One region of the Ligilactobacillus sp. JN-6 (Y).1 genome, then DNA from elsewhere that is predicted to be linked to it. Evidence: predicted binding sites of a transcription regulator. Region 1 holds the regulator's gene; each other region holds the start of a gene.
What was found. Region 1 encodes Rex, which represses fermentation and respiration genes when NADH is low (regulators of the CRP and FNR family bind a similar motif). Its sites were predicted from a motif close to TTGTGAANTANTTCACAA; they were not measured.

Region 1 (4,370 bases):
CGTAGTTGTTTTTCGCCGTCGAGTCACTATTAGTAGTGGCTACTTGTTTTTTAGTCTCATTTTCTTGGTTTTTTTGTTCAGCTATCAATCGTTGTTCTTCTTTTTTCTCAATATAATAATCATAATTGCCTAAATACAATGTACTGCCTGACGGAGAGATCTCAATGATCTCATTAGCAGTTTGATTAATAAAATAACGGTCATGTGAAACGAAAAGAACTGTTCCAGTAAAGTCTTGGATAGCTTTTTCAAGAACTTCCTTACTGTTGATATCTAAGTGGTTCGTTGGTTCGTCTAAGATCAACAAATTATCATGCTGCATAGCTAACTTAGTCAAAAGAAGACGCGCTTTTTCACCGCCAGACAAATTCCGGACAATTTTTTTTACATCTTCCCCTCTGAATAAAAAGCCACCTAAGAGAGAACGGATATCTTTTTCTGGTGTAGTTGGATGTTCATCCCACAGTTCATTTAGGACTGTTTTTTGCGCATGCAAACCTTGCTGTTCCTGATCGTAGTATCCGTATTGAACATTAGCACCAAACTTTGCGGTACCTGAAACGAAAGGGATCTGTCCAATAATACTTTCTAATAAAGTTGATTTACCGATCCCGTTTGGGCCGACGACCGCTAAAACTTTATTTTTGCGCAATTCAACATTGATCGGTCCAGAGATCGTGTGGGCATCATGGCCAATATAACCATCGGAGACTGTTAACACAACAGAACCACTTTTTAAGCTTGGAGTGAAAGAAAAGTGTGGTCCTTTTTCATCACCTTCTGGCCTTTGAAGACGTTCCATCTTGTCCAATTGCTTCTGGCGGCTTTGAGCACGTTTACTGGTTGTAGCACGAACTAAGTTTTTGTTAACAAAATCTTGCAGCTTGTTGATCTCAACCTGCTGTTTTTCATAATCCTTCCAAGCTTGTTTTTGATCTTCTTTTTTTTGCTTCACAAACGAAGTGTAATTTCCAGGGTATGTTTTAGCTCGCTTGTGACTAATGTTGCAGACTTCTGTAACGATCTTGTCAAGGAAATAACGATCATGAGAAACGAGTAACAAAGCTCCTGGATATCCTTGGAGATAATTTTCCAGCCACTGTAATGTTTCAATGTCTAGGTGGTTTGTTGGTTCGTCCAAGACCAGTAGATCTCTTTTTTCAAGAAGCAAACGAGCCAAAGCGAGGCGTCTCTTTTGCCCACCTGACAAAGAAGATATTTTTTTGTCAAAATCTGCTTCTTCAAAATTAAAACCGTGAAGTACCGAACGGATCTCTGCTTGGTAGCCATAACCATTTTGTGCTTCAAAATCGTGCACCGTTTGGTCATATTGTTTTAATAAAGATTGATAAGTTCCAGAAGTATGATCTTTACTTTTGGCGATCTTATTTTCTAATTCATGGATCTGTTGTTCCATTTTGATCAAGCCCGAGAAGACTTTTAACATTTCATTGTAAATGGTATCTTCAGATTCTAAGCCGGTATCCTGGGCTAAGTAACCGATGGTCAATCCTTTTCGTCCAACGATTTGTCCTTCGTCAGGTTCATTTTCACCAGTGATCATTTTGATCAATGTAGATTTACCAGCTCCGTTCGGCCCGACAAGAGCGATCCGCGAATTGTCTTGGATATTCAGGTTTACGTTTTGAAAAAGTGGATCTCCAGCAAAAATACGAGCTACTTGTTGGACTTGTAATAAAAGCATAAAAATTTCACCTGCCTATTTTTATTCTACTAAACCATTTTAGCATACCTTGCAATATATCGTTGTAAATTTAAATTTTTCCAATTAAGTTGTGAACTAATGAACTTTTTGTTTGATTGTGAAATTTTATATGGTAAAATTACTTACGTGAGTATTTGTGAAAGGGGCATAAAAATGGTGAATGCAAAAATACCTAGAGCAACGGCTAAAAGATTGCCAATTTACTATCGCTATTTAGGTATATTATTTAATTCCGGTAAGAAAAGGATCTCTTCAACTGAATTAGCTGAAGCAGTTAAGGTTGATTCTGCAACGATCAGACGTGATTTTTCGTATTTTGGTGCACTAGGGAAAAGGGGTTACGGTTATGACGTTAAAAGTCTCTTAGACTTCTTTAAGAAGACGTTGAACCAAGACAAGTTGACTAATGTTGGGCTGATCGGTGTAGGTAATTTAGGACACGCGTTGTTGAATTATAATTTCCATGGCAGTAACAATGTAAGGATCAGTGCAGCTTTCGACATTGATGACCGGATCACCGGCACTATTCAAAGCGGTGTTCCAATTTACCCCATGAGTGAAATGAAGGAACAATTAGTTGAACAACAGATAGAAGTTGTTATTTTAACCGTCCCTTCTCCAGTCGCACAACGTGTTACTGATGAACTTGTTTCTGCTGGTGTTAAAGGTATTTTGAACTTTACGCCTTTACGTGTGACTGTTCAAGATAATGTACGGATCCAAAATGTCGATTTAACCAATGAATTACAAACTTTGATTTATTTCTTAAATCATGTCGATCAATAATTTAGAAAAGTGAGACCATTGATGGAGACAGTTTTAAAAAAATCGTAGAGACCTACTAGCTATAGCAAATCTCTACGATTTTTTTAGTGGATAAATAAAACAAAAAGGTTCATTAAAATATGCGAAAGCATGGAAGTCTGGATCCTACCTGTCTTTTGGTAAATGAAACAGAGTATCAAACCAATAGCGGTATAGGTCAAAAAATGACCATCCCCATGACCTAATGCAAAAAGTAGGCTGGAAAGTATTGCTGTTTGCCATGGCCTAAACCAAAAGACAAAATTTCCAAATAAAACCTTACGGAAGATCAGTTCCTCGATAAGTGGTTCTGTGATCACAATTACCAGTATATAGTACGGATACTTGGCGGCTACTGCCATTAATTGGCTAGTGTTTTCGGAAACTGCCGGCTGATGAAGGATAGCAGCCTCAAACCAAAGGAAGATCCTTTGAGTAATTAAAAGTCCGACCGTGCCGCTAAGCGACCATAGAAGCGACTTCCAAAAACCAGTTTTCTTATCTTCCAATAGATTAGTATATTTGAAATGATGCATTGACCAGATCAAACCAAGTGCTCCGAGAAGACTAAGGGTGGTCTGCACTGGATATAAAATATCATTATTGTGAATAAAGTGGAAGGCTACTTGTTGGATAAGGACTAAGATGAAATACCCTAAAAAAAGACTTAATGAATTAGATTTTAGTTTCAATTAGATGACTCCTTTGTACTGCTTCAGACATTATAGCATATTTTCTAAGAAAATTAGCACTCAGACAAAGAGAGTGACAAAAAGTACTTGCAATTTAGAAATAAAGTGTTTATTATAATAATTGTAATTGAATTAGCACTTAAGTGTGTTGAGTGCTAAAAATATATTGGAGGGATCTAGAGTGCTGAAACCGTTAGGAGACAGAGTTATTCTTGAAGTTCAAGAAGAAGAAGAACAAACAGTTGGTGGGATCGTTTTAGCAAGTAATGCTAAAGAAAAACCTCAAACTGGTAAAGTCGTTGCTGTGGGTGCTGGTCGAGTCCTGGACAACGGTGAAAAGAGTGTACCAGAAGTAAAAGCTGGGGACTCAGTAATCTACGATAAATATGCAGGTACTGAAGTAACATATGAAGGTGACAAGTATTTGGTCGTTCGTGCCAATGACATTGTTGCCGTGATCGAATAAATTCTTTCATAAAGCATAGAACTCTAATTTTTGATGAGGTGAAATTAATGGCTAAGCAAATTAAGTTTTCAGAAGATGCACGAGCAAAAATGCTTGCTGGTGTAGATAAATTAGCAAATACAGTAAAATCAACACTTGGACCAAAAGGTCGCAACGTAGTTTTGGAACAATCATACGGTTCTCCGACTATTACTAATGACGGTGTTACGATCGCTAAAGACATTGAGTTGGAAGATCATTTTGAAAATATGGGTGCAAAGTTAGTTTCTGAAGTTGCATCTAAAACAAATGACATCGCCGGTGACGGTACAACAACAGCTACGGTTTTGGCTCAAGCAATCGTTGCAGAAGGTATGAAAAATGTGACAGCCGGTGCTAATCCTGTTGGTATCAGAACTGGTATCGATAAGGCTACTAAGGCTGCCGTTGAAGCATTACATGAAATGTCCCATGACGTTTCTTCCAAGAGTGATATTAGCCAAATCGCCGCAGTTTCATCTGCCAGTGAAGAAACTGGTAAGTTGATCGCGGAAGCTATGGAAAAGGTCGGTAACGATGGTGTTATTACTATTGAAGAGTCAAAGGGTATCGAAACTTCCTTAGATGTTGTTGAAGGAATGCAATTTGATCGTGGTTATCTTTCTCAGTATATGGTAACTGATGAAGATAAGATGGAAGCTGA
Region 2 (4,370 bases), 750 kb from region 1:
TGGCATTGATTCATGGGTGTTCTTCTAGGACGCATTTTTTGAGTAGCCATGATCATCTCGGCAAAATTCATCTCGCTGATCACCGCTTCAGCCTTAGCAGGGGTCAGACCATTAGCGACCTGCACCAATTGTTTGCGCGGAACATTAGGATCACACAACATATTGGCAATTTTGACCGCACTCATTGCCATCGTCTTAGGGGCTTGCTTAGCATCGATCCCATATTCCACGATGTATTTGTCAATCAAATCAAAATCTGCTTCCTGTTTGCCATCTAATTCAGTGATCTTACCATTTTCAACTTTAATACTTGGAGCCGGATCGTTTTTACTATTCATTGCAACGAAGCCTTCATCATCCCATTCTTGAACTAAGCCGTCTAAATGAACGGGCCGTTGCTCCAACTTTTCAAATCTGTTTTGTCTTTTCATCTTCTAGATCCTCTTTTATTACATTTATGTCTATAAGTTGTACGCTAACTATCATCAGAAAAAACAAGAGGACTAAAAACTAAAACAAATCAGTTTTCAGTCCTCTTTGAGTTTAATAGCTAAAATGAGAAGTCCAAATTACCATCATAGGCAGCTTGGAAGATCTTCACGATATCTTCTTTTGTCCCAACACGTGGGTTAGAAGCTGCATTCCCATCTTTCAAAGCATTTTCAGCCATCAACTCGAAGTCCTTCGGGTCAGCACCAATGTCTTTGATCGTTTCTGGGATACCAACATCGTCAGACATCTGCTTCATACCTTTAATTGACAATTCAGCAGCATCACGAGTCGATAAACCACTAGTATTTTCGCCCATGAACTCAGCTAACTCTGCAAACCTTTGTGGGTCAGCGATCAAGTTGTATTTTTCAACGTATGGCAACAACAAGGCACAGCAAACACCATGCGGTGCGTCATACTGACCACCCAATTGATGAGCCATCGCATGCACATAACCTAGATTAGCGTTATTGAAAGCCATACCGGCTAACATCTCAGCTTCTACCATCTTTGTTCTAGCATCCAAGTTGTGACCGTTAGCTACCGCCTCACGCAAAGAAGTTTCGATGAGCTTGATGGCTTCGATACACTGAGAATCAGTGATCGGATTATGGTCGACTGAAACATAAGGTTCGATCGATTGTACGAATGCATCCATCCCCGTAGCAGCTGTTAAACCCTTTGGAACGTCCAACATCAAACTTGGGTCGTTGAATGAAACCAATGGGATGTTACGCCATGAAACGACAACGAACTTCAAGTGCGTTTCTTCGTTGGTGATCACAGCGTGCCGCGTCAATTCAGAACCAGTACCGGCTGTAGTATTAACAGCGATCAATGGCGGTAAGGCATTATCCAAAGTCTCGATCCCAGCTAACTCAGTAATGTCATCACCATTAGTCAAAATGATCCCGGCACCCTTACCTGTATCATGGGCAGAACCACCACCAACTGTAATGATGGAATCAGCATTTTCTTTCTCAAATAAAGCTTTAACTTCTTTAATGTTACGGATCTTCGGATTAGGTTCAACGCCGTTGTAAATTACGTAATCAACACCAGCTTCATCTAAGGAAGCAAGTGTCTGCTTCACGGCACCGCCCTCCAAGTTTTCCAGGAACCTATCAGTGATGATGACTGGTTTTTTCATTCCCAGCATTTTTGCTCTTTCACCGATCTTTGAAATTACACCCGAGCCAAAAAAGTTAACGCTCGGCATTAAGAAATCATAACTACGTTCTGCCATAAATAAAAACCTCCTGTTTATATTTGATTGAGAACTACTGCACAGCGCTTGGTGGTAAACGGAAATGATGAAACATCCTTGACAAAAAAGTGTCCTTTTTATCAAATATTTGTAAATATTTTCACTTTGATTTTAAAAAGAACACCTTAATACTACAGCGCATTTAGTTTTCAAATATGATTCACCGCTATTTTAACGCGAGTTTTTTCACATGTAAAGATTTAGGCTTATCGGTCTATATTTAAATGAGATTTACTTCACATAAATTTGACAAATGAAAATTAAATGGTAATCTAAATAGCGTAATTTTTAAATATGTTAGAGAAAATGAAGGAGAGACTTTGCATGACTTTTAAAAGAAGACATTTTTTAATTTTGATAGTTTTGGTAGCTATTACATTGGTAGCGGGTTGTTCTCAAGCCACTAAAAAGCCCGCACCTACTGATCAGATCCAGGTCACTTATCAATTACAAAATGACGGCGATCAAATCGCTAAAAAGAATGTTCATGTAAAGAAAAACGCCACGGTCTTAACAGGCCTGAAGAAAGCTTGGTCAGTAAAACTTCAAAAAGGAATGGTCACGCAGATCGGTAAGCACAAACAAGACGCTAACAAAGATATCTATTGGACGTATAAGATCAACGGTAAAACTGCCAAAAAAGGTGTCCAGCAGCAAAAAGTCAAAAATAAGGACAAAGTCACATTTAATTTAAGTCAATATAAGGAAGAATAACGATGGGACAAGCGCACGATTCCATTCGGAAAATAACGATGATAGGTCTGTTAGCGGCCATTTGCACCGTTTTGCGGATCGTTAAGGTCCCGATCCCAAATGTCCAACCGGTGACAGATATAATTATGATCGTTACCTTGGTCAATGGTGGTAGCAATGGTTTGGTCTTGGCGACCTTGACCATGTTGGTCTCCAACTTGTATTTAGGTTTTGGTATTTGGACCATTCCGCAAATAGTTGCATACATTGTTTGTGTGCTGACAGTCTTGCTTTTCAAAAAACTTTTCTTTTTACACAGGTTCTGGTGGCTGCAGTTAGCAGTTGCGACTTTTCTAGGTTTGGAATATGGCCTAGTAGTTAGCTTATGTATGGTCGTAGTCGGTCAAGCACCGGCTTTTATCGCATATTACACCAGCGGCTTTTTATTTGACATCTATCATGCAGCCGGGAACTTAATCTTTTATCCTTTGATTTACTGGCCGTTAAAGAAAGTCTTAGAAAATTATGCGAAGGACTGAATTATTGTCCGACATCGATATTCCAAGTTCAAACAGCTGAAATCTATGCAAGTAAGCGGTATACTGAGTGCAAGTAGATATCTCTAATATCTGCATAATTTTCAAGGAGGCTGATATCATGACTGAAGAAATGGATCCACATACAGCACAACGACTTGGAATTCCAAAACCAACGACTATCAAGTTGATCAACGGTGAGATCATCAAGGGTACATTGAAGATGGTCAAGCCAAAACGGATCGTTGTTGATTGCGACGATGGACGCACATTAAAGATTTTCAAGCATTCTATTTTGTACTATGAAGACTAAATATTAACATAATAAATAGCACAAGGAGTGGCGACATTATCCGTGTGCTATTTTTATGCATTACATTTTCAACTTTGGATTCAATCTACTGTTCAATGCTGTTCATGGCCTCGTTCAGCGGCTCTGAATCCGTTTTTGAGCCGTTAATTAACCTGAGTTGTGGCTCACTTTGCTATTTTGAGCCACTCATCACCCTGTTCAACGGCTCTAATACTGCTTTTGAGCCATTACCTGCCTCGAATTGTGGCTCACTTTACAATTTTGAGCCACTCATCATCTTGATCAATGGCTCTAATTTGAACTTCATATATTCTACATAATACAAAAGCTCAATATTACCACCCTTCCTTCCACCTCAAAAAAAGACCCTATCCTTTTATTCAGATAGGATTTAATTCACTCACTAACATCATTTTACAAGCTTATTTCTTTATATAAGCCTCTTTCCAGTCAAATTGCTGTCCAGCTGAATTAACTACAACGTTCTTGACATTTGGTCGGGTTAAAGTAGCCTGATTAGGTTGATACAAAATTGCTAGACCAACATCTTTATTCATGACATCGGCAGCTTGAACCATGTCTTGCCAGCGTTTGGCGGGGTCATTAGAATCCTTGGTTTTGGCCTGTTTAACCAAGTCATCATATTTTTTGTTATTCCACTTGCCAAAGTTATACGGCGAAGATGAAACAAAAGTATCCAACATACTGATCGGATCCGTAAAATCTGCACCCCATGTTCCGATCGCCATATCAAAATCTCCTGAAGCAGAACGCGACAATCTTGTTTTAAACGGAACACTATCAATTTTGACAGAAATGCCTAAATTATCTTCCAGTTGACTTTGGATAAACTCTGCATTCTTTTTAGACTGATCGGTGTCATCACTCAGTAATTGAAGGGACAATTTCTTTTCACCAAGTTCTGCCACCCCTTCTTTTAAGAGCTTTCTGGCATTAGCTTTATCAAATTGGCCAACATGTTTTTTGTCGACGTACTTGGTAAAATCTTTGTTTTTATAAGAAGCTAGGTCCTTAGGAACGATACTATTAGACACTATACTTCCATCGA
Region 3 (4,370 bases), 1.0 Mb from region 1:
ATTTACTTTCACACCTAGTCACCCCTTTTGCTTAGCCTCGACTTAGCATGGCACTATTATACGGTATTTTTTCTCCCCAACCTCTAATTTCGAATAACTGGCTGTTTTGGGCAACTAATCGGTTAAAATCGTTCAATAGACGAAAAAAGTCAGAAATATTTTTCCGACTTTCTACTCTTCTTATTCAAACGTCCCAACTTCGTTGATTATTGATTTTTGTTTTAGCTTCAACTAATTTGACTGGGTCCAAGTTAAGTTGAGCGCACATAAAAAATGAATACGTCAATACATCAGCCAGTTCTTCCTCTAAATGGATCCGTTTCTGTTCCGTTAAAGGCGTATCTTCGGCTTGCCACTGAAAAATTTCCAAGACCTCCGATGCCTCTAAATTCAATGAAAGAGCAAGGTCTTTCAGGTTATGATACTTGCTCCAGCCTTGGTTTTCTCTGAAATCATGCAAATGTTTGACAGCATCTTGATATTGTTGCGAGGTTTTTTGATCGACCTGTAAGTTTTGATTCGAACCATTTCGTTCCAAATTATGAATTTTACCCAAAAGTAATTTTCCCTTCTTCTATTACCCACTTAACTATAAAAAAATCCGTGAATTTTCCTACTTCATAAAATTCACGGACAATTATCTAGCTAACTCCAGAAATTTTTTCTAAATAAAGGCCAATACAGCAAAGTTGATTACAAACAACAATGAAACGACCCAGATCAGCGGATGAACTTGCTTGCCCTTACCCAAGACTGTCTTAACGACTGTATAGAAAATAAAACCAAAGGCGATACCATAAGTAATATTATAGGTAAACGCCATGACGATCGAAGCCATGAAAGCAGGAATAGCCTCTTCCAGATCCTTCCATGGAATGTCATTAAAGTTGCTCATCATCATAACACCAACCATGATCAGCGATGGAGCGACTGCCACTGACGGAATGATAGATAGGAACGGCGACAGAAAAGCACTCAAGATAAACATGATCGCTACAGTCACACTAGTTAAACCAGTCCGTCCACCGGCACCGATCCCGGCCGAACTTTCAACGTAAGCCGTAATATTAGAAGTACCAAAAAGCGAACCAACACCAGTTGCGATCGAATCAGCAAACAATGCCTTATCTAACTTAGACTTGAAGCCTGGTTGTTCTTCTAGCGCCATTTCTTCTTTCCCAGAAAAGATCCCCGTCTGACGTCCAGTCCCAATAAATGTACCTAAGGAATCAAAAGTATCCGACAGACTGAAAGATAGGATGGTCACCAACACCAGCGGTAAGCGATGTAAATCAGTGAATAAATTTCCCATTCCCTTGTCCGAAAAAGCAGCTAAGAAAGTATCACCTAGCTGAGAAACTGAAGCACCAAAAGAGTACTGACCTGAAATATGTAAGTTAGTGACACCTAACGGAATCCCAATAATAGTTGTAATGATGATCCCGACCAACAAAGCAGCAGGTACCTTTTTGACCAATAAGATCACAGTGATCAAAACCCCAATGACGGCCAAAATTATCTCTGGATTATTAAAGTTACTCAAGGATGGCACGATCCCACCACCAGAAACTACATCGGAGATCCCGTGAGAAAAATGTTCCTGTGTCGCCGAAAAAGGCTTGTTGTTGATACTTAAAATATCGGCACCACTAGTTTTAAATTGTAAGAAACCAGCATTTTTAATACCAATATATGCAATAAAACAACCGATCCCACCACTAATAGCTACTTGCAAATTAGTCGGTATAGCTGAGATCAACATTTTACGGATCTTAGTCACAGTGATGATAATATTGACTACGCCACAGAAGAAAACCAACGCTAATGCTTCTTGCCATCGAAAACCCAAGCTCATAACAACAGTATATGTAAAGAACGCGTTTAGTCCGATCCCTGGTGCTAAAGCATAAGGAACATTTGCAAAAAGCCCCATGATCAAGGTGCCGACAACTGACGCGATAATTGTAGCCAAAAATGCTGCTTGACCAGGGATCCCTGCTTCGTTCAAAACACCTGGAATGACAAATAATGCATATGACATTGCAAAGAAAGTAGTTAAACCAGCACTGATCTCAGTACCAACATTAGTGCCCGCTTTTTTTTGATGGAAAAAATGATCCACAATTATTCCTCCTGTATTACGAACTATAAATTGTATAGCAAGTTTATAGTTCGTTTTTATGATAAGTGTAATTGTATCACTTATTTCAGAAATTTCCATATAAAATTATAATTATTTCAGAAACCTGTGCCTTTCGACCTACCTCCCTGCCAGTTCTCAAACGATATACAATTCTCAAGTAAATATTCTTAACGTCGTCAAAGTTTTTACAGTTAACTTTTGAAGTTACGAAAACCGCCTCCGATATTGCCCTGTTACTTTTATTTTGCTTGTTATATAATCAACAATGTAAATAAACGTTTTTCCACAAGGAGGGATCCTACATGGTTGTGACAAATCGTAATATTCATTGGGACACAATATATGATGTTGTAGTCCTGGGATTTGGTGCTGGTGGTGCCTCTGCAGCACGTTTCGCAGCGGATAATGGAGCCAAAGTACTCCTAGTCGATGCCGCACCGAAAGGAAAAGAAGGCGGAAATACCAGACTATCTGACCAAGTCTTGGCATCTGGTACTGATAAAGATAAGTTGAAATCTTACTACAAGGCGTTGGCCGCACCATTTAACATCGATGAAGAAGTGCTAGATACATTTGCTGACGGTCTATGTCACATGAAAGATCACATTGCTAAATATTTCGCAAAAAAAACTTTTAGTTTGCGTGGAAATCCCTTTGCTAATAAAGTTTTTCGTCCTTTCACTGAAGGACAGATAGAGTTCCCCGGAAAGGACGCTTATGACTTAATTACTGTCTGCGAAGGTCCACTGTGGAAAGCCCTTCAAAAAGCCGTAAGTGACCGTAGTGAAAACATAGACGTTTGGTATAGTGCACCAGCTCGTCATCTGATCCAAGATAAAAACTCAAATGCCATTATTGGTGTACAAATCAAATTCGAAAACGTTGAACGCAACGTTAAAGCACAAAATGGTGTGGTAGTCGCCACTGGTGGATTTGAAAACAATGAAAAAATGTTGCAAGATTTCTTGCAAGAACCATACTTACAACCAAGCGGTCCTCCTCATAACAGGGGGGATGGAGTCAAAATGGAAATGGAAATTGGAGCTGATTTATGGAACATGCATAGCTACAAATCACAATGGGTCTCCTCTAAAGCTTCAAAATATACTCCTAAAGAAGATGTCCCTGCTATCTTCCCGATCACACAAACAGGAAGTATCATCATCGTCAGGGATAACGACAACTATTATGTAAGTGGAAATCTATTTACCAGTCATGATCATGCTGACCACTCATATGCAATCTTTGATCAGACCCAGGCCATCGAATTCAAGGATGTCTGGGATAAAAAACAAGCACTCGGGATCGAAACACCTAAAATATTGGAAAATGCTGCGAAATTTACCACCATTGCTGAAATGGCCCAGGCTATCGGTAAGGACCCTGAGACACTAGAAGAAACGATCACCAAGTTTAATGGTCTTTCAAAAAAAGATGGCTCTAACGGAATACCTATTTTCGACGACGGACCATACTATGCGCTCTCTGTTAAGCGTAGGATGTTGAATACTCAAGGTGGAGGAAGAAAAAATGTTCGTGCCGAAGTTTTAGATCCAGCCGGTGAACCGATCCCTCATTTATACGAGGCTGGTGAACTCGGTGCTCTCTTTGTTAATAACTATGTTGCTGGTAGTAACTTAGCCGAAGCGTTGATTTTTGGTAAGATCGCAGGTGAAAACGCAGCAAAAGAAAAGATTGCTCTCGTTCAAGAAGACGGTGAGGAAATAACAGATGCCCTCAATACTTTTCCAGATAGCAATGACTCTAGTAACAAGGAAACATATGTAGTTGGTCCAAACCAATATATTGGTCGTAATGATAATGGTATTGGAGGAGATATCGTAGTTCGCGTTACCCTGGCAGATAACCAAAAAATTGAAGCTATCGAAGTTCTTAAAGAACATGAAACAGAGCATGGTACCGAAGCTTTAGCACACTTACCGCAAAGAATGATCGACCAAAACACCTATGAAGTTGATGCTTATACGGGTGCATCCATTACAAGTTGGGCTTTTAAAGATGCTGTTAAGGATGCTTTACATCAAGCTGCTCTTATTACAAAAAATAATAAATAGAAAACTAGCGCATGAACTGGATAATTTGCCAGGTCCTGCGCTATTTGTTTGCTTATCTTTAAGCTAAACTACTATTTTTTCAAATGTTTTGCCATCGTAAAAAGCTGTATGAACAATGGCTGCTACATTAGCTAAAGGTGCTTAGCCACTAT
Region 4 (4,370 bases), 790 kb from region 1:
TCCAAAGCTAGTAAAACATAACATTTTGCCAGCTAAGTAAGCTGCACAAAAAACCATGTACCCTTCTATCTGAAGGAAGTACATGGTTTATTTTTCTATTGCTTTTGTACATTTGAATTTCGGATCAACGTTGTTTACTACCAGCAGAGATCTCTTCAACTTTTTTCATATCATTCAAAACTTCTTCAGCAACAATATCTTGCTTGATCAGTTTAAAGGTTTCATCATCTCGAGCGGCCCACTGCGCAACTTGTTTGGACTTTTCATTTGTATCTGTCGTAATGTGTAGTTCTGCCAAATTAGTTGGCAAACCAATTCCCCGATAGAATGGCAGCAGTTTTTCAATTTCTGCCTGGTCATCAGTTTGAGCCAACTGAACCAAGATGCCATACGCAACCTTTGAGCCGTGCAATATCTCATGCGTTTCTTCGATATACGAAAGACCATTATGCACCGCATGCGCACCTGCCATCCGGCCATCAGTCACACCGAAACCGCCGACCTCGCTGGCAAGTCCGATGATGCAGTCGACAACATCAGTAAAAGCAGGTGAAACACTTCCATTTTCAAGGTCAGTCAAAGCTGTTTGAGATTGGTCGACTAAGGTATTTTTGATCACTTGCGCAGTTTGATAAGACAAACGCGTAAATACAGGCAGATCATTGATCCGGCCGCGCGTGATCCCTTCCATTTCGTACCACTTTGCTAAAGTATCACCGATCCCAGCAACAAAGAAATCGTGTGGAGTTGTCAGCATGATATTGTAATCAACGATCGTAACTGTGGGAGCTTTTTTGAAATATTCCACATATTTGAAAGTATGACCAACTGGATGATACATTGCCCCTATCGGCGTAAAGGGTGCGCAATTTGAAGCCAAGGTCGGGATACTGATGAAATCGGCATTTAAAGCTTGTGCTGCCACCTTTGATGTATCAAGCGCACGGCCACCGCCAATACCAATTACAACATCAGTCTGTGCTGGTGCCTGTTGAGCAATGGCAAGCCCATCCTCATCACTGGCCGAACCATCATAGCGAAATACAGGGCATGTGAGCTGGCCGGTATAATTTTCCTGAAAAACAGCATATGATTTTTCTCCAGTCACAACTATTGCTTGCTGGTAATCCATTAAAATATCGTCAAGATCACTGACAGCCCCCTGGCGGTTTATGTAACGATTGGCCCCTGGACGAATTTCTTCAACTAATTTCATAGAATATTTATCCCCTATCTGACTTTAAGTCGCAAATTTTACTTAGATAACAACAAAAAACACCCCACAAAGCGCTTAAGCTTCATAGGGCGTTTCCACGGTACCACCTATTTTTTCTATCACCAACTAACATTGATAATAGACTTACATAGAATCTATGCTCTCATTTAATGGTGAGAAACCAGTAAAAACTACTTATTCATTTCTACCGCTCCAAGGTGAGTGGTCCTGACCACCAATGCTTGCTTCCACCAACCGCAAGCTCTCTGAAAATGTCCTGGTCACAACGATCCTTGTCATTGCGTTTTTCATTGTTATCTAATTGTGTTTTAATTTAACGCAAATGCAGGTCGAGGTCAATAGATTTTTGAAATAAATTTACATTGAATTTTTCCCGTGTATTTCTAAAAGTTAGCTGTTTCCCTAACAAAACTGCCAGAATAGAAACATTCCAACAGCTTATTCCTTAATGTTTTATTGTGTCGTATAGCCGCCATCGACCGTAAACTGCGCACCTGTGGCGAATTTAGATTCATCGGAAGCAAGATAAACACAAATATATGCGATATCATTTGGTTCGCCGATATGTCCCATCGGAGTCTTGGTACGATCAGCCATAGCTTCCATCTTGCCAGGCTGAGCCTTGACTAACGGTGTTTCGATATATCCTGGATGCACAGTGTTGACTCTAACGCCATAATCTTTAAGCGCTGAATCGAGTGCAGCAGATTTAGTTAGCAACATTGTGCCACCTTTAGAAGCATTGTACGCTGCCAAGTCTGGGTCACCGATCAATGCTTCGATCGATGCCATATTGATGATCGAAGCTCCACTAGGCAAATTTTTCATCCGACGGATACCTTCACGTGTCCCGTAAAATACCCCGTCCAAATTAACCCCTAAGACTTTGTGCCATTCATCATCAGTGGTTTCTTCAATACTGTGTGTTGCTCCAATACCAGCATTATTGACCACTGTAGTAACGGTACCAAAATTCTCCTTCGCAAAATCAAAAACTTCTGGCCAGGAGCTTGAATCACTAACATCTTGCTTAAAGAACTTAAGCGAGTTGCCCTTATTTAAAGCCGTTACATTTTCTTTCGCACCTTCATCAATATCTGTCACTACTACCTTTGCACCTTCATCGGTAAACTTATCAGCAATTGCCAAACCGATCCCTTTGGCACCGCCTGTAACTATGGCAACTTTACCTTTTAAACGCTCAGACATAGTAATTCCTCCTATATTGTATTTTAATTAACAAGTATAATTTAGCATATTGCTAGTTTTTAGTCAACTAAATAGGTTATTATATCGCAGTTTTGTGATTTATTTATCATAATATAAGGGAGATATTTCATTGTGATCATACTCTTATAACATAGGCTTTTACACGTTTGGAAACAAAAAAGCAAATCACATTTAAGCCCGAAAGTTTTATTTCTTTCATTTGACCGCACATATTTCGCTTTTGCGCCGTTGATTCGCTGGGGTTGTGACTCACTTTAACGTTTTAAGCCACTGATCGCCTTCATCAATGGCTCTGATTCCACTTTTGCGCCGTTACTCGCTTTGACTTACGGCTCACTTTACCGTTTTGAGCCATTGATCGCCTTCATCAACGGCTCTGATTCCGTTTTTGCGCCGTTACTCGTCTTGACTTACGGCTCACTTTACCATTTTGAGCCACCAATTGTCTTCATCAACGGCTCTGTCACATCCAAATCCTATTAATAAAGGCCACCGTTGATCCGAACACTCTAAAAAGTATTGAATCAACGGTGGCTTTTAGCAAATTCTAATTAGTTAATTCCGTTCCAACACCGCAATAGTTTCGACATGTGTTGTTTGAGGAAATTGGTCGAATGGTTCAAGTGGATGTTTGACAGAGTAGCCCTGCTCGCCAAAACGTTCGATGTCACGAACTAAGGTTGCCGGGTTGCAGCTGACATACACCACTTTTTGCGGAGCCGTTTTAGCGGCTGCTTCGATGAAATCGACTGACAAGCCCTTGCGAGGTGGATCGACCACTATCACATCAGGGTTGATACCATCGTTTGCCCACTTTTGCATCATTTCTTCTGCATTACCTACTTCAAAATGTAAGTTATCCAGCTTGTTCAAACGTGCATTTTCCTTGGCATCTTCAATAGCCTGGGGTACGATCTCCACACCATAAACTTCTTTAGCTGCTTTTGCCAAACTCAATGAGATCGTGCCGATCCCACAATAGGCATCGACTATGATTTCATCACCGTGCAAATCGGCTAATTCAACTGCCCGCGCGTAAAGCTTCTCTGTTTGCACAGGGTTGACCTGGTAGAATGATTGGGCGGAAATGTTAAAGGTCAAACCATTCAATTGGTCCTGAATGTAATTTCGTCCACGCATAATTTTAGTAGTTGTGCCCAAAATAACATTTGTCGTATTGGGATTGATATTTTGTAAGACGCTGACTACATCAGGACATTCCTCTTGGATCTTAGCCGAAATTTCCGCAGCACCCTTTAACTTCTTGGTCCGTGTGACCAAAACGACCATCACTTCACCGCTATAATGGCCACGGCGGACCATCACATTACGGATCACTCCAGTATGTTTTTCTTCATCGTAAGCTGGCACGTTGAATTCACGCAAAATATCACGAACAGTCAATATCACTTCATCGATCCGCGGATCTTGGATCTCATAGTCTTCAAGCGGAATAAATCTATGGCTGCCACGGCGGAAAAAGCCAGTCGTCAGTTGTCCCTGATATTCACGCGCTGGGACCTGGGCTTTATTTCGATAGTGGCGTGGTTCATCCATCCCAACAGTGTCGGCTACTTCTATTTCTGACAAATGAGCTTTTTGTAAGAGGTCCATTACTAATTTGCGTTTGTATTTTAATTGCGCCGGATACGCCCAATGTTGTAGGGGTGCGATCCCTGTTTGGACTAATTCTTTTTTTCCGGCAGCGACTCGATCCGGGCTAGTAGTCAAGTACTCGATCGCCTTGGCAAAACCATATTTTTTATCGACTTTTAAGACGTGCAATTTTAGCTGCTCGCCTGGCAACGCGCCTGCAACAAACAACGGGTAGCCATCAACTTTTGCGACCCCCATCCCTTGGTAGGTCAGGTCCGTGATCGTGGTCGTCAATTCGTCATTTTTA

Region 2: a site for Rex is predicted at 1,848-1,865, ahead of AC3XNE_RS00315 (iron-containing alcohol dehydrogenase). Genes of this name have one in related genera too.
Region 3: a site for Rex is predicted at 2,392-2,409, ahead of AC3XNE_RS03645 (FAD-binding protein). Genes of this name have one in related genera too.
Region 4: a site for Rex is predicted at 2,463-2,480, ahead of AC3XNE_RS00500 (NADP-dependent (R)-specific alcohol dehydrogenase). Genes of this name have one in related genera too.

The regions. Positions count from the first base shown of each region.
Region 1 covers NZ_CM176599.1:1,762,080-1,766,449, forward strand. The annotation lists gene AC3XNE_RS08130 (ABC-F family ATP-binding cassette domain-containing protein) at 1-1,705, opposite strand, end outside; gene AC3XNE_RS08135 (redox-sensing transcriptional repressor Rex) at 1,880-2,512, shown strand; gene AC3XNE_RS08140 (CPBP family intramembrane glutamic endopeptidase) at 2,596-3,222, opposite strand; gene groES (co-chaperone GroES) at 3,404-3,688, shown strand; gene groL (chaperonin GroEL) at 3,736-4,370, shown strand, end outside.
Region 2 covers NZ_CM176599.1:60,561-64,930, forward strand. The annotation lists gene AC3XNE_RS00310 (propanediol/glycerol family dehydratase large subunit) at 1-431, opposite strand, end outside; gene AC3XNE_RS00315 (iron-containing alcohol dehydrogenase) at 551-1,738, opposite strand; gene AC3XNE_RS00320 (DUF4430 domain-containing protein) at 2,084-2,473, shown strand; gene AC3XNE_RS00325 (ECF transporter S component) at 2,476-2,991, shown strand; gene AC3XNE_RS00330 (LSm family protein) at 3,110-3,301, shown strand; gene AC3XNE_RS00335 (peptide ABC transporter substrate-binding protein) at 3,724-4,370, opposite strand, start outside.
Region 3 covers NZ_CM176599.1:756,241-760,610, forward strand. The annotation lists gene AC3XNE_RS03630 (DUF3021 family protein) at 1-12, opposite strand, end outside; gene AC3XNE_RS03635 (nucleotide pyrophosphohydrolase) at 185-556, opposite strand; gene AC3XNE_RS03640 (NCS2 family permease) at 665-2,122, opposite strand; gene AC3XNE_RS03645 (FAD-binding protein) at 2,446-4,218, shown strand.
Region 4 covers NZ_CM176599.1:99,836-104,205, forward strand. The annotation lists gene AC3XNE_RS00490 (cytosine permease) at 1-21, shown strand, start outside; gene AC3XNE_RS00495 (iron-containing alcohol dehydrogenase family protein) at 125-1,216, opposite strand; T-box leader at 1,299-1,525, opposite strand; gene AC3XNE_RS00500 (NADP-dependent (R)-specific alcohol dehydrogenase) at 1,691-2,446, opposite strand; gene rlmD (23S rRNA (uracil(1939)-C(5))-methyltransferase RlmD) at 3,023-4,370, opposite strand, start outside.